DNA from 4 places in the Photobacterium atrarenae genome. Region 3 is predicted to be linked to each of the others. Evidence: predicted binding sites of a transcription regulator. Region 3 holds the regulator's gene; each other region holds the start of a gene.
The links. Region 3 encodes PurR, which represses purine synthesis genes. Its sites were predicted from a motif close to TNANGNAAACGTTTNCNTNA; they were not measured.
Positions count from the first base shown of each region.

Region 1: purE (5-(carboxyamino)imidazole ribonucleotide mutase) is a predicted target of PurR. The motif match lies at 2,559-2,578, and genes of this name have one in related genera.
Region 2: NNL38_RS03300 (uracil-xanthine permease family protein) is a predicted target of PurR. The motif match lies at 1,856-1,875, and genes of this name have one in related genera.
Region 4: NNL38_RS00660 (uracil-xanthine permease family protein) is a predicted target of PurR. The motif match lies at 1,891-1,910, and genes of this name have one in related genera.

Region 1 is NZ_CP101508.1:3,392,953-3,397,166, forward strand. Features, by position in the region: gene NNL38_RS15790 (DUF1488 family protein) at 1-58, opposite strand, end outside; gene aroE (shikimate dehydrogenase) at 61-882, opposite strand; gene hemF (oxygen-dependent coproporphyrinogen oxidase) at 969-1,874, opposite strand; gene tsaC (L-threonylcarbamoyladenylate synthase type 1 TsaC) at 1,881-2,438, opposite strand; gene purE (5-(carboxyamino)imidazole ribonucleotide mutase) at 2,648-3,139, shown strand; gene NNL38_RS15815 (5-(carboxyamino)imidazole ribonucleotide synthase) at 3,136-4,214, shown strand, end outside.
Region 2 is NZ_CP101508.1:664,155-668,368, reverse strand. Features, by position in the region: gene NNL38_RS03310 (DUF2069 domain-containing protein) at 1-305, shown strand, start outside; gene NNL38_RS03305 (DUF2066 domain-containing protein) at 425-1,594, opposite strand; gene NNL38_RS03300 (uracil-xanthine permease family protein) at 1,921-3,171, shown strand; gene upp (uracil phosphoribosyltransferase) at 3,488-4,114, opposite strand.
Region 3 is NZ_CP101508.1:1,394,806-1,399,019, reverse strand. Features, by position in the region: gene NNL38_RS06575 (FecCD family ABC transporter permease) at 1-361, shown strand, start outside; gene NNL38_RS06570 (heme ABC transporter ATP-binding protein) at 358-1,173, shown strand; gene purR (HTH-type transcriptional repressor PurR) at 1,638-2,645, shown strand; cyclic di-GMP riboswitch class I at 2,922-3,027, shown strand; gene NNL38_RS06560 (TfoX/Sxy family DNA transformation protein) at 3,155-3,748, shown strand; gene NNL38_RS06555 (hypothetical protein) at 4,064-4,214, shown strand, end outside.
Region 4 is NZ_CP101508.1:135,975-140,188, forward strand. Features, by position in the region: gene ltrA (group II intron reverse transcriptase/maturase) at 1-285, shown strand, start outside; gene NNL38_RS00660 (uracil-xanthine permease family protein) at 358-1,725, opposite strand; gene recG (ATP-dependent DNA helicase RecG) at 2,036-4,117, opposite strand; gene trmH (tRNA (guanosine(18)-2'-O)-methyltransferase TrmH) at 4,133-4,214, opposite strand, start outside.

The DNA of each region.
Region 1 (4,214 bases), 1.5 Mb from region 3:
CCGCTTGCTTGGCATTGTCCCAGTGCTGAATGTCGGCAAATAATATATCTTGGTTCATGGTTATTCCTGCATTAAACGACGCAGCTCCCGCTGGACTTGCTTCGCGCCCGGACGAAGGCCGCGCCATAACATAAAGCTTTCTGCCGCCTGTCCCACCAGCATCCCCAGTCCGTCCAACACGACTTTTGCACCCAACTGTTGCGCCCATTGGTTAAATGTCGTGGGTCCACTCCCGTAGACCATGTCATAGCACACCTTAGACGGCTGGATCAGGCTTTCCGGGATCCCAGGCAACTGACCGCTCAAGCTGGCAGAAGTAGAATTGATGATCACATCATATTGTCCCCCCGCCAGTTCATCGAGGGCGACGGCGTTGACCGGGCCATGCGCCGCAAAGGCATCGACCAACGCCTCTGCTTTGGCAAGCGTTCGGTTAGTGATGGTGATGGATGACGGCTGCTGCGCCAGTAACGGCAGGATCACTCCCCGCGCAGCGCCCCCGGCCCCAATCAGCAGAATTCGCTGATCCGCCAGGGTGACCTGGTGTTGCAGCAGATCCTGCACCAGTCCTTCACCATCGGTATTATCGCCAAGCACGAGCCCGTCATCGAGTTTCTTCAAGGTATTGACCGCCCCCGCTAGTTTGGCGCGCTCGGTCAGCTGATCGGCATATTGATACGCATCCTCTTTAAAGGGCACCGTCACATTACAGCCCCGTCCGCCGTCGGCAAAAAAAGCATCCGCAGCCACCCGGAATTCCCCCAGCGGCACCAGTTGTGCTGCATAGTGCATCGACTGGCTGGTCTGACGGGCAAACAAGGTGTGTATCAGTGGCGATTTACTCTGCGCAATCGGGTTGCCAAATACTACGTATTGATCCATGTAGCGGGGTTCCATATATAAGAGAAAGGGTCGATATTTCGACCCTATCACTGCTCCCCGGCAAGCTCAATCACTTCCTGGGCCGACTACCAGATACGCGGTTTGAGGTAATGCTCATAAAGTGCAGCCTCCGGCGATCCCGACTCCGGCTCGTAGCAATACTCCCAGCGTACCAGAGGTGGCATCGACATCAGGATCGATTCGGTCCGGCCACCGCTCTGAAGGCCAAACAAGGTGCCGCGGTCATACACCAGGTTGAACTCAACATAACGACCGCGACGGTACAGCTGGAACTGGCGCTCGCGCTCACCGTACTTCGTGTCTTTGCGTTTCTCCACAATCGGCAGATACGCATCCAGATAACCATTCCCGACCGCCTGCATATAGGCAAAGCTCTTCTCGAACCCCCACAGGTTCAGATCATCGAAGAACAGACCGCCCACCCCCCGGGTTTCATTCCGGTGCGGCAGGAAGAAATAACGATCACACCAGGCTTTATGCTCGGTATACACCTCATCACCAAATGGCTGGCACAAAGCTTTGGCTGTGTCATGCCAGTGCTGACAGTCTTCCTCGAACGGATAAAACGGGGTCAGGTCGAAACCGCCACCAAACCACCACACCGGCTCTTCACCTTCTTTCTCTGCAATGAAAAACCGGACATTGGCATGGGAGGTCGGCACATAAGGATTGTTCGGGTGGATCACCAGTGACACCCCCATGGCTTCAAAGCTGCGCCCGGCCAGCTCAGGGCGGTGCGCCGTGGCAGATCCCGGCATCTCCGCCCCGTAGACGTGAGAGAAGTTTACCCCGGCCTGCTCGAACACCTGGCCCTGGCGCAAGACCCGGCTGCGGCCGCCGCCCCCTTGCTCCCGCTCCCAGGCATCCTGCTCAAAGGTTGCCTGACCGTCTTGCTGCTCAAGGGCCTGGCAAATGCGATCCTGAAGGTCTAACAAAAACGATTTTACGGCTTGCTTACTCACATCTTGCATCATTGATTATCCTTGGCGAAAAACTTTCCCTGTCAGAGCATCCCGGATCTCAGACGGATTGTCACGCCCGCCGGTCTCCCCTTGTAAAATAGCCGGCAGGTACTGACCCAGTTGCTGCTTCACCTCTTCGGCACTGCGCCCCGGCGCCTGGCCGGTCAAGTTGGCACTGGTTGAGGTCAGCGGCTTACCAAACTGGCGGCAGAGCTGCTGCACCAACGGATGATCTGTGACCCGAACCGCAATGGTGTCAAACTGTCCGGTCAGAAACGCCGGAATCCCCGGTTTGGTCGGCATCACCCAAGTCACCGGGCCGGGCCAGGTCTCGAATATCCGCTGCTTTTGCGCTTCGCTGAGCTGGCTGTCATCCACATAAGGCGCTAGTTGCTCATAGTCGGCAGCGATCAGGATCAGGCCTTTTTCAATCGGGCGCTGTTTTAGCGCCAGCAGTTTATGCACCGCCTGTTCATTATCCGGATCGCACCCAACCCCAAACACGGCCTCAGTCGGGTAAGCCACCACTTCACCTTGCTGCAGCGCAGCAACCACTTGCGTTAAATTTTCCACGTCACCCTCATTCAGGCATCGCTCCGATACCCGTATTAACCTCGTTGCGGGTATTTTACCCACTCCTGCCGAACAAGACCATGTCCGGCAATATCCCTTAACAAAAGCTGGCACAAACTCTGACGCAAACGTTTTCCTTCATAAAAAATCACCGTATAATGCGCGCCAAGCCTTGTTGCCTTCCATTAGCTAACCCAAAGGAGATCGGGATGAAAGTCGGGATTATCATGGGCTCAAAGTCAGACTGGCCAACCATGCAGCACGCCGCTGAGATGTTGGAACGCTTCAACGTACCGTATGAAACCAAAGTGGTTTCAGCGCACCGGACTCCACACCTGCTGGCTGAATATGCAGAAACCGCCCATGAGCGCGGCATTAAGGTAATCATTGCCGGTGCCGGCGGCGCCGCCCATCTGCCAGGCATGACCGCCGCATTTACCAGTGTGCCGGTCCTGGGCGTGCCGGTCCAGTCACGGGCACTCAAAGGCATGGACTCTCTGCTGTCGATCGTCCAGATGCCCAAAGGGGTTGCTGTCGGTACCCTGGCCATCGGTGATGCCGGTGCCGCCAATGCCGGGTTGCTGGCCGCCCAAATCATCGGCACCCAGGACAGCACCGTGATGGCAGCCGTCGACGCGTTCCGCCAGGAACAAACCGAGACGGTCCTGAGCAACCCGAACCCGGCCGAGGACGTATCATGAAGGTCTTGGTACTCGGCGCCGGGCAACTGGCAAGAATGATGGCCCTGGCCGGGGCGCCGCTCAACATTGAGGTTCTGGCCTATGATGTCGGCACCGGGCATGTAGTCCATCCGCTGACCCAACAGCTGATGATGAAAGGACTCAACACAGCGATCACCTACGCCCATGTGATCACGGCGGAATTCGAGCACATCCCGCATGACATTCTGGATCTCTGCGCCGCCAGCGGGAAATTTCGCCCGACTGCCGAAGCCATCAAAGCCGGAGGCGATCGCCGTCTTGAGAAGAGCCTGCTCGATCGCGCCGGCGTTGCCAATGCGACCTATCACCTCATTACAACCCGCGACGACTTTGAGCAGGCGATTGAGAAAGTCGGTCTGCCAATGGTGCTGAAAAGTGCCCTGGGCGGCTATGACGGCAAAGGGCAGTGGCGACTCAAATCGGCCGACGCCAAGGAAGCGATCTGGGCTGAGCTGGAATCCTTCCTGCAAGCGGCGCCGGAGCAGGCCATTGTCGCCGAGGCCTTCATCCCGTTTGATCGGGAAGTGTCGGTGATCGGCGCCCGCGGGCAAGACGGTAGCCTCGCCATTTACCCGCTGACCGAAAATACCCACAGCAATGGCGTCCTCAGCCTGTCGGTCGCCCAATCTGATTCGCAGGCGCTGCAAGCCGAAGCCGAGGCTATGTTCAAGGCACTGGCCGAAACGCTTGATTATGTCGGCGTGCTGGCGATTGAGTTCTTCGAGGTCAACGGTACCTTGCTGGTCAATGAAATCGCGCCGCGGGTTCACAACTCCGGCCACTGGACCCAGCAAGGCGCAGAAACCTGCCAGTTTGAAAATCATCTCCGCGCCGTGTGCGGGTTACCGCTGGGCAGCACCGCTTTGCTTCGCCCGACAGCGATGGTCAATATCCTCGGCGAGGATACTCTGGATGACGCAATCCTGGGTCTGCCGCACTGTCATGTTCACTGGTACGGGAAAGAAAAGCGACCGGGGCGGAAAATGGGGCATATCAATGTCTGCGCCAGCCCTAAGTGCGACCTGAAAGCCGCCTTAGACGAGCTGGCTGCACA
Region 2 (4,214 bases), 730 kb from region 3:
TCGTCGCCGGAATGTGGATCCTGCCGATGCTGTTTCCGCTCAAGGGGATTTTAGAAGGCCGGCCCTATACCCACGCCTGGGCTAACTTCATCCTCATGTTCTATTTCCTCCACGGCCTGACCATTTTGTGGATTGATGAAGGAGAACGCCTGCTGGCCTTGATAGAGCTGGGCATTACCGCTGCTGCGTTTATCGCCAACATCCTGTTTGCCCGTCACCGTGGCCGGGAGCTGGGCATCAAGCTCAAAAGGCTGTCTCAGGTCGAGAAAGAAGAGCGGGAAGCACACGAAAAGAAAGAGAAATAAAAGATGAGATGTTCACGGGACAGCACCGTGAACACGCCCGATAAAAAACCGGCAGCCCTGAGGTTGCCGGTTTTTTGTTTTCTCGTTCGAGCCAGCCAGGCGCTGATGTCCAGACTCGATTATGGCGACCAGTAAAACTGATTGGTTTCAGTCCGGGGCTGCATCAGGGTCGCTGACACATCGACCGCATCCGGATCAACCGTGGTCTCAGCTTCGACACCAGCATAAAGCACCTGTAACTTTTCTTCTGGCGACATCGCTTCCGCAGGCTGCGGCATGTCCGGGACCACACGGCTCAGGCGCTGATCTCGTCCCAACTCCTGATAAAACGCAGTTTCCGAGCTCAGTAAATTCACCGCAAAGGTAACGGTATCGCCTTGGAGCCGGCTGGCATTCACCGATGCCACCGAAGTGAGGTTCGTCAACAAGCGCTCCAGGGCAAAGAAATCTTCTGTGGTGCGAATATTGGCGACTTCAATCGCAAATGCATCACTGGCCGCGCCGCCCAGTGGTACGGCATATTTGGCAGCCAGTCTATCGGCCACCTGATCCATCATCTGGGTCAGCGCGTCGGCAGGAGTGCCCGACGCCCGGCCTTCCGCCGGCATCGTTTGCGAGCTGGTCAGTTGCTCCGGCGAATCCGCAAACAGTTGCCAGCCAAGCTGCGCACTATCGGCGCCGGATTGACGCAAACGAACCACCAGCACGGCATCCGGCTGATAACGGGCACTGGCACCGGCAATCGGCTGGATAAAACCGCCCCACAGATCCGGAATATTAATCGCGGTGATATCTTCAAAATCACCAATCGGCATCATCACTGGAACCCCCCGCTGATCGGCCGCCCGTTTCAGCTGGGTTGTCAGGACACTGCCGGACTGATCCCAGACGATATCCCGGTTACGGTTGGCATCTTTCACCAGCCATACCAGCACGCTCGGTCGCTCTTCCCGCCACAATGTTGCGTTCGCCTGGGTCAGCAGGTTGCGGATTTGGCCCCGATCAAACGCCAGCGACAGGGTTTGCTGGCCATCCCGGCTGCCGTAACCAAATTGGCTGACATAAGCGCGGCTGTTCGCCATCGCTTTTTGGATCACCTCATTCTCGGTGATCGCACTTTGACCGGACACTTTGACCAGCACCTGCGCCAGCGCCGCTTCACGCGCTTTCGTTTCAGACGCCCGATCGGTATCGGGCAACACCACTTCTGCCTGATACAAATTGGTCACCGTCGCAGCTTTCAGCGGCCAGGCCAGGAAGGCACACAGGAGTAGAGCAATACGCAACATTAGAAGACTCATATCATCATTGACTTAATGCCCGATCATAGAATGAACCCGGCCATATCGGCAACTGCTTCAGCCATAAAATCCCCCGCAGGACGTACGCTTTTTTTCCATCGCCTATCCCGAACCGCCCGTCAGGAACCTTTTTGCCCCGAATTTGCAATGGAGCACCATGCAATAAAATGTAACAGAGTCGAAAAAAGGTGACTTATATTGAATTATTCGACATCCCTGGTGGCCAAGTGGTTTTATCCGGCCCGACAAATGGGCAAACGATTACATCCGTGCTAGCATTCCGCGATTTTTTTTCAGACAGGGTGGAAACAACAATGATGCAGGTTGTACAGGGCGCTCAAATGCTGTTTGTCGCATTTGGTGCATTGGTTCTGGTACCGCTTTTAACCGGGCTGGATCCGAGTGTGGCGCTATTTGGCGCCGGGATTGGTACCCTCCTCTTTCAATTTATCACCAAACGCTCCGTTCCCATCTTTCTCGCTTCCTCTTTTGCGTTTATCGCTCCAATCATGTACGGCGTCCAAACCTGGGGCATTGCAGGAACCATGAGCGGCCTGATGGCTGCCGGGGTGGTCTACGTCCTGATGAGCGCCGTCATTAAGGTTCGTGGGGTGGCGATTATTCATAAGCTGCTGCCACCTGTGGTGGTGGGTCCGGTCATCATGGTGATTGGCCTGGGCTTGGCGCCGGTCGCAGTGAATATGGCGCTCGGCAAAACGGGTGACGGTGCCGTGCAGCTAATCGATGCCGATGCCGCGCTGTGGATCTCAAGCATCGCTTTGCTGGTGACGATTGGCCTGAGCGTTTTTGCCAAAGGGTTCTTCAAACTGGTGCCGATTATGGGCGGGATTCTTGCCGGTTACGCCACCAGCCTGTTCTTCGGTGTGGTCGATTTCACCCCGGTGGCCGAGGCCAGCTGGCTCGCTCTGCCGAACTTTACGTACCCGGAATTTAACATCAACGCCATCCTGTTTATGATCCCGGTCGCCATTGCCCCGGCGGTTGAGCATGTCGGCGATATGCTGGCCATCTCCAACGTAACCGGAAAAGACTACCTGAAAAAGCCGGGGCTGCACCGGACCATGGCCGGTGACGGCGTCGCAACCATGGCCGCTTCGCTATTTGGTGCGCCACCGAACACCACTTATTCTGAAGTCACTGGCGCGGTGATGCTGACCAAAGCCTTCAACCCAATCATTATGACCTGGGGAGCGGTGACGGCGTTGGTGCTGGCCTTCGTCGGTAAACTGGGCGCCTCCCTGCAAACCATCCCGGTGCCGGTGATGGGCGGAATCATGATCCTGCTGTTCGGCTCGATTGCCACCGTTGGCCTCAATACCCTGATCAAAAATCAGGTCGACCTGCACAAGGCGCGCAACTTAGTCATTGTCGCCGTGACTCTGGTGTTCGGCATTGGCGGGATGGCATTCGGCATCGGCGAGTTCAGCCTGCAAGGCGTGAGCTTGTGCGGGATCGTGGCAATCGTGCTTAACCTGATCCTGCCCGATGATCTGGGCGAGAGTCACGTGGTCGACAACGCGCAAATGGAAGAAACACCGCGTTAATTTCAACCACAGCGCCAGTACGGTCCCCCAAAACGCAGAAGCCAGGCTTCTGCGTTTTTATCTCACAGAAAACCGCTTGGAATATTATACCAATCGCAGTAAATAAAGGGTCATCCTAGCTTGTTAAAATGCTCGATAACTGCGTTAGAATTTTTGATTGTAGAATAACTACTTATCTAAAAATTCTGCCTTGTTCTCAAACATTTTTCCGACGCTATTTTTGATCACTTACTTACTTTGATTAGTATTACAAATCAAACTGACGGGCATGAAAAAACCGGGCTGCGCCCGGTTCTCGTTTGTCGTGCGTTGAAGCTTATTTGGTCCCGAAGATTTTATCACCGGCATCGCCCAGACCCGGAACGATGTAGCCCTTGTCATTGAGCTTCTGATCAATCGCTGCCGTGTAAAGCTCAACATCCGGGTGCGCTTTTTCCAGTGCCGCCACCCCTTCCGGCGCCGCAACCAGTACCAGTACTTTGATTGACTTACAGCCATGCTCTTTCAGCAAATCTATTGTCGCAATCATTGAGCCACCGGTGGCCAGCATCGGGTCAACGACCAGCGCCATCCGCTCGTCAATGTTCGAAGCCAGCTTATGGAAATACGGTACCGGCTCCAGCGTTTCCTCGTCACGGTAGATACCGACGGTCGAGATACGGGCGCTTGGCATATGCTCCAGCACACCATCCATCATCCCCAGACCGGCACGCAGGATTGGTACCACGGTTACTTTCTTACCTTTGATCTGGTCGATCTCAACTTGACCGTTCCAACCTGCAATAGTAACCTTTTCGGTTTCGAAGTCTGAAGTCGCTTCATAAGTCAGCAGGCTACCAACTTCCGTCGCCAATTCACGGAAACGTTTCGTGCTGATGTCACCTTCGCGCATAAGACCAATCTTATGTTTAACCAGGGGGTGGTTTACTTCAACGACTTTCATGTCTGGCTCCTAAGCAAGAAATTTTTCAAAAAATCGCACCATTATACACTAGACTACATCACGTCGTGTAGGGGTATGCATTTCATTTGCTCAGGAATCA
Region 3 (4,214 bases):
CCTCAATGCCTTCTTGCTCGGTGAAGCGGAAGCCCGGCATATGGGCATCAATGTCCAGCGGCTCAAACGTCGTTTGATCCTGCTGTGCGCTGCCGGTGTCGGGATCTGTGTTGCCTTGAGCGGCGTGATTGGCTTTCTCGGCCTGATCATCCCGCATCTGGGCCGTATGCTGTGTGGTCCGAACCACAAAACCTTGCTCCCACTTTCAGCGCTGCTGGGGGCACTGGTACTGCTGGTGGCCGATATGCTGGCGCGTGTCGTGGCTGCCCCGACGGAATTACCGGTGGGGATTATTACCGCGATTCTCGGCGCGCCATTCTTTATCTTTATGCTGATGAAGCAACGAGGCAGAATGTCATGACTCCTCCTCAAAATCCTGTCTCGGCACCCGAGCATCCGACCCCCGCGATTGAAGCCCGTGCGTTGAATCTGACCCTGGGCGGAAAGAAGCTGCTGGATGATTTTAGCCTCAATATTGCCAGCGGCGAACTGACCGCCCTGCTCGGACCGAATGGCGCCGGAAAAAGTAGCCTGTTGAAAGTATTGTGCGGTGAAGCCGAAGGCGGTGGCACAATTCGCTTTTTTGGGAAAGAGCGCAAAGATTACCCACCAGCTACGCTGGCCAAACACCTGGGTATCTTGCCGCAGCACAGCAACCTGGCCTTCGCCTTTACCGCCCGGGAAGTGGTTGAGCTGGGCAGCCTCCCTCTACAACTAACGAGAAAAGACACCCAGGCGTTGGCGACGGAAAAAATGACCCAGGTCGACGTCCTCGAACTTCAGGACCGGTTGTACCCATCTTTATCCGGGGGGGAGAAACAGCGGGTGCACCTGGCCCGGGTGCTGACCCAACTCAGCCACGCTGGCGACCAGTGCATATTGATGCTGGATGAGCCGACATCGGCCCTGGATCTCTCCCACCAGCACCAGACCTTGCAAGTAGCCCGAACACTGGCTAACGCTGGCGCCGCAGTGATTGTGGTGATCCATGACCTCAATCTGGCCGCCCAATATGCCGACCGTTTGGTGATCGTCAACCATGGCAAGGTGCAGGCCGACGGGCCCCCCTGGCAGGCTTTAACCCCCGACACTATTCAGCGGGTCTACGGCTGGCCGGTCCATGTCAGCAAGCACCCGACCCAGGATTTTCCGGTGGTCCTGCCTGCGGCATAGCCCAAAAAGTGATTCCTGCTCAACGACCTGCTTTCTCACCCCCCCGGTTCTGCCGGGGCTATCTGATGCAACGGTCACTACATCAGATATGCATCCAAGTTTAGAAAAATTGCAGTAAGTTTGTTGATATCTATCAAGAATTATCACCTTGCGATACAGAAACGTTGCACTGTGCGCTACACTCAGTAGAATGTGATCGCAAGCGATTACACAATGCAACGCCTGAAAGGTGAGGAAGAAAGCCGCTCGTCAGAGAAGCGGCTTTTTGACGTTTTATACGCAGTATGAAACAGCATGATGGTCTTTATGAACGCAGATCATCATGCCAAACTGAACAATTATCTGGCCTGACTCCCGGAGGCATACCAGATACTTATTCAGTTTGGTACATGGCTGTTGAATGCTGTTCAGATCAATGAAGATAAATGGGCCCAGGCCCACTTTGAATTATTAGAAGAATAAGTATGGCAACGATTAAAGATGTTGCACGTTTGGCAGGTGTTTCAACCACAACAGTGTCTCACGTGATCAATAAAACCCGGTTTGTTGCAGAAGCAACTCAGAAGAAAGTTCTGGCCGCTGTAGACGAACTCAACTATGCCCCGAGTGCTGTGGCGCGTAGCCTGAAATGTAATACCACCCGAACCATCGGCATGCTGGTCACCAAGTCGACCAACCCATTTTTCGCCGAAGTAGTTCACGGTGTCGAAGAATACTGCTACGGAGAAGGCTACACCCTGATCCTGTGTAATACCGAAGGCAACCTGGAAAAACAGCGCGATTACCTGCGAATGCTGGCTGAGAAACGCGTGGATGGCCTGCTGGTGATGTGTTCCGATCTTGACGATAAGCTGCTGGCCCTGCTGGAACGCCAGAAAGATCTGCCGATGGTGATCATGGACTGGGGACCAGAGAGCCCGCATACCGACAAGATTCAGGACAATGCTGAGCTGGGCGGATATGTCGCGACCAAGTACTTTATTGAGCACGGCCACCAGAAAATTGGCTGCCTCACCGGCCATACCGAGAAACTCACGTGCCGTGAGCGCCTCAAAGGCTTCTACAAAGCAATGGAAGAAGCCAATCTGAGCGTAAATCCGGACTGGCTGATTGAAGGTGACTTTGAATGTGAATCTGCTGTTGCCGCGGCAAAGCAATATATCGCGATGGACGATCGCCCAAGCGCCATTTTCTGTTTCAATGATATTATGGCCATGGCGCTGATCAGTACCTTTGAGCAGGCCGGGCTGCGCGTACCGGATGATGTTTCCATTATCGGCTACGACAATATCGACCTGGCGCCTTACTTCTCTCCGCCGCTGACCACCATCCACCAGCCGAAGCAGCGCCTGGGTCAGAAGGCCATTGAGATCCTGATGGCACGGGTGAAAGACAAACAACATGAGCGCCGTATCTTTGAGATGGCTCCGGAATTGGTTGTCCGTAAATCTGTCAAGAAGATAAACGCTTAATTGCTTATCACTTTCAATTTTGCCATACAAAAAAACCGATAGCTTGCTATCGGTTTTTTGTTGCAATTTTGACATTGCCCTCAAGTTCTATTACTGACAAAGTTATTTATGGGTAAATCATGGGTTAGAATCGTTCTAAAACTGTGCTACCTGTTCAAAAATTGTGACTCTTGGATATTCTTGTCCCGATGATATTGCTTTATTTGTGGAAGGAGTGTCACATTTTTAAAAGTGGGACCAAGTTCAAAAATATCTTCTGAGATATGCTTATTTGTGTCACGAACAAGGCAAACCATTTGAAAGAATGGGACGCAAAGCTTCCGGCCTAAAAGTCGCTTATTTATCAATAATTAAGTCAACTTATGGTAGCGGGGTTGCCGATGGATATAGCAAGAAGTCATGCTCAGAATTCTGACAAATCCCTGACATTGCTTTTCTTTGAAATTTGCTAATCTGAATCCTCGCTCTGTTGTTAGGTGACTCAAGAAATTTTTCACCGAGAAAGAAGCATGGACAAACCAGTACTTAAAGATTCTCTTCGACTATTTCGTTGTTTTGACAATGTAAAATCACGTTCAATGTTTGGTGGCTTTGGAGTTTTCTCAGGCGAAACCATGTTTGCGTTAGTGGTTAACGACAAACTGCACCTGCGGGCCAATGCTGAAAACGAAGAACAATTCAAGAAAGCCGGATTGAGCCCGTACGTTTACAAAAAACGTGGGTTCCCGGTGGTCACGAAACATTACGCAATTCCTGAGGAATGGTGGAATGAACCGGAGAAAATCATCGAACACGCAAAGCACTCTTTTGAAGCTGCCAAGCAGGATAAAGAAAAGAAAAGCCAGAGTGGCCCAAGCCGGATCAAGGATCTGCCGAACCTGCGCTTAGCTAATGAGCGGATGTTGAAAAAAGCAGGGATCACGACCGTCGATGAGCTCTACGAAGCCGGTGCGTTGAACGCTTTCAAAGCGTTGCAGGAAACCCACCAGGACACGGTTAATATCGATTTGCTGTGGGCCCTTGAGGGTGCGGTCAGCGGACGCCATTGGTCTGTGATTCCGCAGCAGCGTCGCTCTGAGCTGTTGGCGAAATTAAACTCCTGAGCAACCCACCTATCGGTTTCTCTGAACATACCTATTTCGAAAGAGGCGATTTCCGCCTCTTTCTGCTCCCCAGTATCCCTCACTGGCCTTCCACATCATATGACTACCAGTAACTGAACAACAGTCTGCCAAGGAGCTCTCCCTCACACGACGTAGAATGTCAAATTTGCACCAAGTGAATGACATTTTTCTGTGAAGAAATGCCAAACATTGACACCACTCCCAAAGCTGTTCACAAATCAGTCAACAAGGTTTTCATCCCCTGCTGGCTCAGTAGAATTGGGGCGTCAACGCAGCCGCCGCAGGGAGGGTCTTATGTACAGCTCGCAACCTTTTCCAGGACAATCCAGCCAGATGTTCAAAGACAAGTTTTGCAAATGGCCGAAACTGATGCGTTTGTTAGTTTTGCTCAACTTGCTGCCCACCATTGTGATTGTCTTCGTCGTCCATCAGCAACTCGCCCCAT
Region 4 (4,214 bases), 1.3 Mb from region 3:
GAATGGATAAGGCGGCGCTTACGGTGCTATCGCCTCAAGCAGCGCAAGCGCAGATACAGCATAGCGACATGGTTACGCCAAGAGGGTGTAAGCGAACGCAATGCGTGGAAGCTGGCGATGTCAGATAAAGGGTGGTGGCACTTGGCTTTATCGCCCCAGCTCAATCAGGCCATGCCAATGAAATGGTTCAAGGAGATGGGTCTGTACTCGTTGCGAGATGGGTACGAGTCACTGAAAATATATTCGGAACCGCCGTATGCGACCCACGCTTGTACGGTGGTGTGAGAGGACGGAGGCCGTGAGGCCTCCTCCTACTCGATTTTTGTGTGTGGCTTATTTATCTGGCAGTCGGAGAGATTATTTTTCTTCCGGCAGTACCAGGTTGAGCACAATCGCGGTGATCCCGCCGGCAGCCATCCCGGAGGACAGGATGCTCTGGATCCACTCTGGCATGAACTGGAGGATTTCCGGCTTCTGGGCAATGCCCAGGCCCATGGAAAACGACAGCGCCATGATCAGAATTGCCCGGCGGTCGAGGTCGCAACGAGAAATGATCCGGACCCCGGAGGCGGCAATGGTGCCGAACATCACAATGGTCGCGCCGCCGAGCACCGGCTCCGGGATCAGCTGGACTAAATTGGCTACGCTTGGCAGCAGGCCGAGCAGTACCAGCATACCCGCGACGAAGTAGCCGATGTAGCGGCTGGCGACCCCGGTCAGCTGGATAATGCCGTTGTTCTGGCTGAAGGTGGAGTTCGGGAAGCTGTTGAGCACTGCGGCCAGGGCCGAGTTGATGCCGTCGGCCAGCACGCCGCCTTTGATCCGCTTCAGATAGACCGGGCCGGCAACGGGTTGCTCGGAGGTCTCGGAGGTGGCGGTAATATCGCCGATCGCTTCCAGTGAGGTGATGGCAAACACGATCACCAGCGGGATCAGCAGCGACCAGTCAAAGCCGAGGCCGTATTGCATCGGTAGCGGCACGGCGATCAGGCCGGTGTCGGCAACGCGGGCGGTATCGAGCATCCCGGTGCCCCACGCCAGCAGGGTCCCGGCGGCCATCGCAATCATAATCGAAGAGACACGCAGGTACGGGTTCTTCACCCGGTTGAGCAGGACAATCAGGCCCAGTACCGTGCCGGCCAGCATCAGGTTATCCAGGCTGCCGAAGCTGCCGTTTTCAATCGCCGCGTAGCCGCCGCCCATGGAGGTGAGGCCGATCTGGATCAGGGTCAGGCCGATCAGGGTGACGACAATGCCCGAAACCAACGGCGTGATCACGCGCTGGGCATGTTGCAGTACGCGGGAAATCAAGACTTCAGTCAGCGACGCGGCCAGAATAGTGCCGAAAATGGCCGCCATCATGGTCGGGATATCCGCGCCGCCGGCTTTCATCGCCAGTCCGGCACCGATGATTGGACCGAGGAAATTAAAACTGGTGCCCTGGATCGACAGCAGGCCGGAGCCGACCGGACCGACGGTGCGGATCTGAATGAACGAGGCGATGCCCGAGGCGAACAGCGACATGCTGACAATGGTGTTAGTGTCGCTGGCCGGCAGGCCGAGGGCCTGGCAGATGATGAGCGACGGGGTGATCACCGCCACAAACATGGCCAGCAGGTGCTGGGTGGCGGCAAACAGGGTTTGTGGCAGCGGTGGCCGGTCTTCGAGGCGATAGATCAAATCGGATTTCTGCGGTGTTGCGATGTCGTCGTGTTGGCGTGTCATAGCCATGGTTTCCTTGATGGACTTCTTAATCCCCGGCGTTGCGCTGGATGGGCAAAGCCTGTAAAGAGCGAATAATTCTGTGATTGCTGTTAGTCAGATCCGCCGGTTCACGGGAGAAGTGCGTGTGGGTGAAATTTTGTGCGCTATTGTAATTATTTGATAGAAAATAGCAAACGTTTGCGCTGGGTTGAGCAGACTTTTTTGTTGTCCTTCCGGGGCGGTTCGGGAGTGGCTGTGGTGGCGGTGCTGCGGCCGGAAAGCGTACTTTCCGGCTGAAAATTTGGACGTTGGAGATAGCTTTGGGGACGGCTCAGGCGTTGGAGTAGTTCTCGCGCCGGCCGAGCCAGCGGGTAATGATTGCCTTGGCGTTGTCCGGGTATTGCTCGTGGATATAGCGGGCCAGTTTCTGTACCTGCGGGATCAGGTGCTGGTCGCGAACCAGATCGGCAATTTTGAAATCAGCCAGGCCGGTCTGCTTGGTGCCGAGCAGTTCACCGGGACCGCGGATTTCTAAATCGCGCTGGGCAATTACAAACCCGTCGCTGCTTTCGCGCAGCACCCCGAGGCGTTTCTGGGCGGTTTTCGACAGCGGCGCATGGTAGAGCAGCACACAATGGCTGGCAACGCTGCCCCGGCCGACACGGCCGCGCAGCTGGTGGAGCTGGGCCAGACCGAGCCGTTCGGGGTTCTCGATGATCATCAGGCTGGCGTTCGGGACATCAACCCCGACTTCAATCACTGTGGTGGCGACCAGCAGGTGCAGTTCACCGTCCTTGAAGCGTTTCATCACCGCCTGTTTTTCTGCCGGTTTCATCCGGCCGTGGACCAGGCCGATATTGAGCTCGGGCAACTGGGCAGTCAGCTCATCAGCGGTATCGGAGGCTGCCTGGGCTTCCAACACTTCGGACTCATCAATCAGGGTACAAACCCAATACGCCTGGCGGCCTTCATTAAGGCAGGCGGCGCGGATCCGTTCGACGATGTCGGCACGGCGGCTGTCGGGCACTGCCACGGTCTGGATTGGGGTCCGGCCCGGCGGCAGTTCGTCGATCACCGAGGTTTCGAGATCGGCATAGGCGGTCATCGCCAGGGTGCGCGGGATCGGGGTGGCGGTCATGATCAGCTGGTGCGGGTAGTGGCCGTTGCTGGCGCCTTTTTCACGCAGCTCCAGCCGCTGATGGACGCCGAAGCGGTGCTGCTCATCGATGATCACCAGCGCCAGGTTCTGAAATACCACTTGCTCCTGGAACAGGGCGTGGGTGCCGACCACCATTTTGGCTTCGCCGCTTTCAATTCGGGCCAGTTCGGTTTCGCGGGCCTTGCCCTTGAGCTTGCCCGCCAGCCAGCCGACTTCAATGCCGAGCGGGTTGAGCCAGTTGGCGAAGTTCAGCGCATGCTGTTCGGCCAGCAGTTCGGTCGGGGCCATCAGCGCCACCTGGTAGCCATGCTCGATAGCCCGTACTGCAGCCAGGGCTGCGACCAGGGTTTTGCCCGAGCCGACATCCCCCTGTACCAGGCGCATCATCGGATGGGGCCGGGCGAGGTCGGTTTCGATGTCGGCCACGACGCGTTGCTGGGCGCCGGTCGGGCTGAACGGCAGGCTGCCCAGAAGCTGCTTTTTCAGGGTATGGCTTGGCGGCAGCGGCCAGGCCTGGTGTTGCTGGCCCTTGCTGCGCACCGCCAGCATCGACAGGTTCTGCGCCAGCAGCTCTTCTAAGATCAGGCGTTGCTGAGCCGGGTGTTTGCCTTCTTCCAGTTGTTCGAGGGAGACATCCGGGGTCGGGCGGTGCATCAGGTGCAGCGCTTCGGCCAGGGTCATCTGGCGATCATAGAGGCCTTCGGGCAGCAGTTCACTGACGGCGGCCTTGTCGAGCAGGGCCAGGGCCTGATCGGTCAGGTTACGCAGGGTGAGCTGGCGCAGGCCGTCAGTGGTCGGGTAGACCGGGGTCAGGGTTTCCTCGACGCTGAGCTCGGTCGGCTCGGAAAATACTTTGTAGTCGGGATGGATGATCTCCAGCCCGTGCTGGCCGCGTTTGATTTCGCCATAGGCTTTGACCTGCTTGCCTTCAGCCAGGCTGTTTTTCATCGCCGCGTTGAAGTTGAAAAAGCGCAGGGTGGCACTGCCGCTCTGATCGCTGATTTTCACGGTCAGCATCCGCCGTTTGCCGAAGCTGATGTTGTTGCTGAGCACCTCGCCCTGAATGGTGAGGTGCTGGCCGGGCAGGACGCCGGCGATGGGCCAGATCCGGGTGCGGTCTTCATAGCGGAGCGGCAGGTGAAACAGCAGATCCTGTACGCTGTGCAGGCCGATTTTTTCCAGTTTTTCTGCCATTTTGGCCCCGACGCCGGAGAGTTCGGTCAGGGCGACGGTATCAAGGAGTTGTCCGCTCATCACTATTTCCGCTGATTAGTTGCGCTTTGGTTGACGTTTTTTGGGCTCGATCGCCTGCATGGTCTGCCACCACGGCTCGTCCGCGACGATCTGGCCG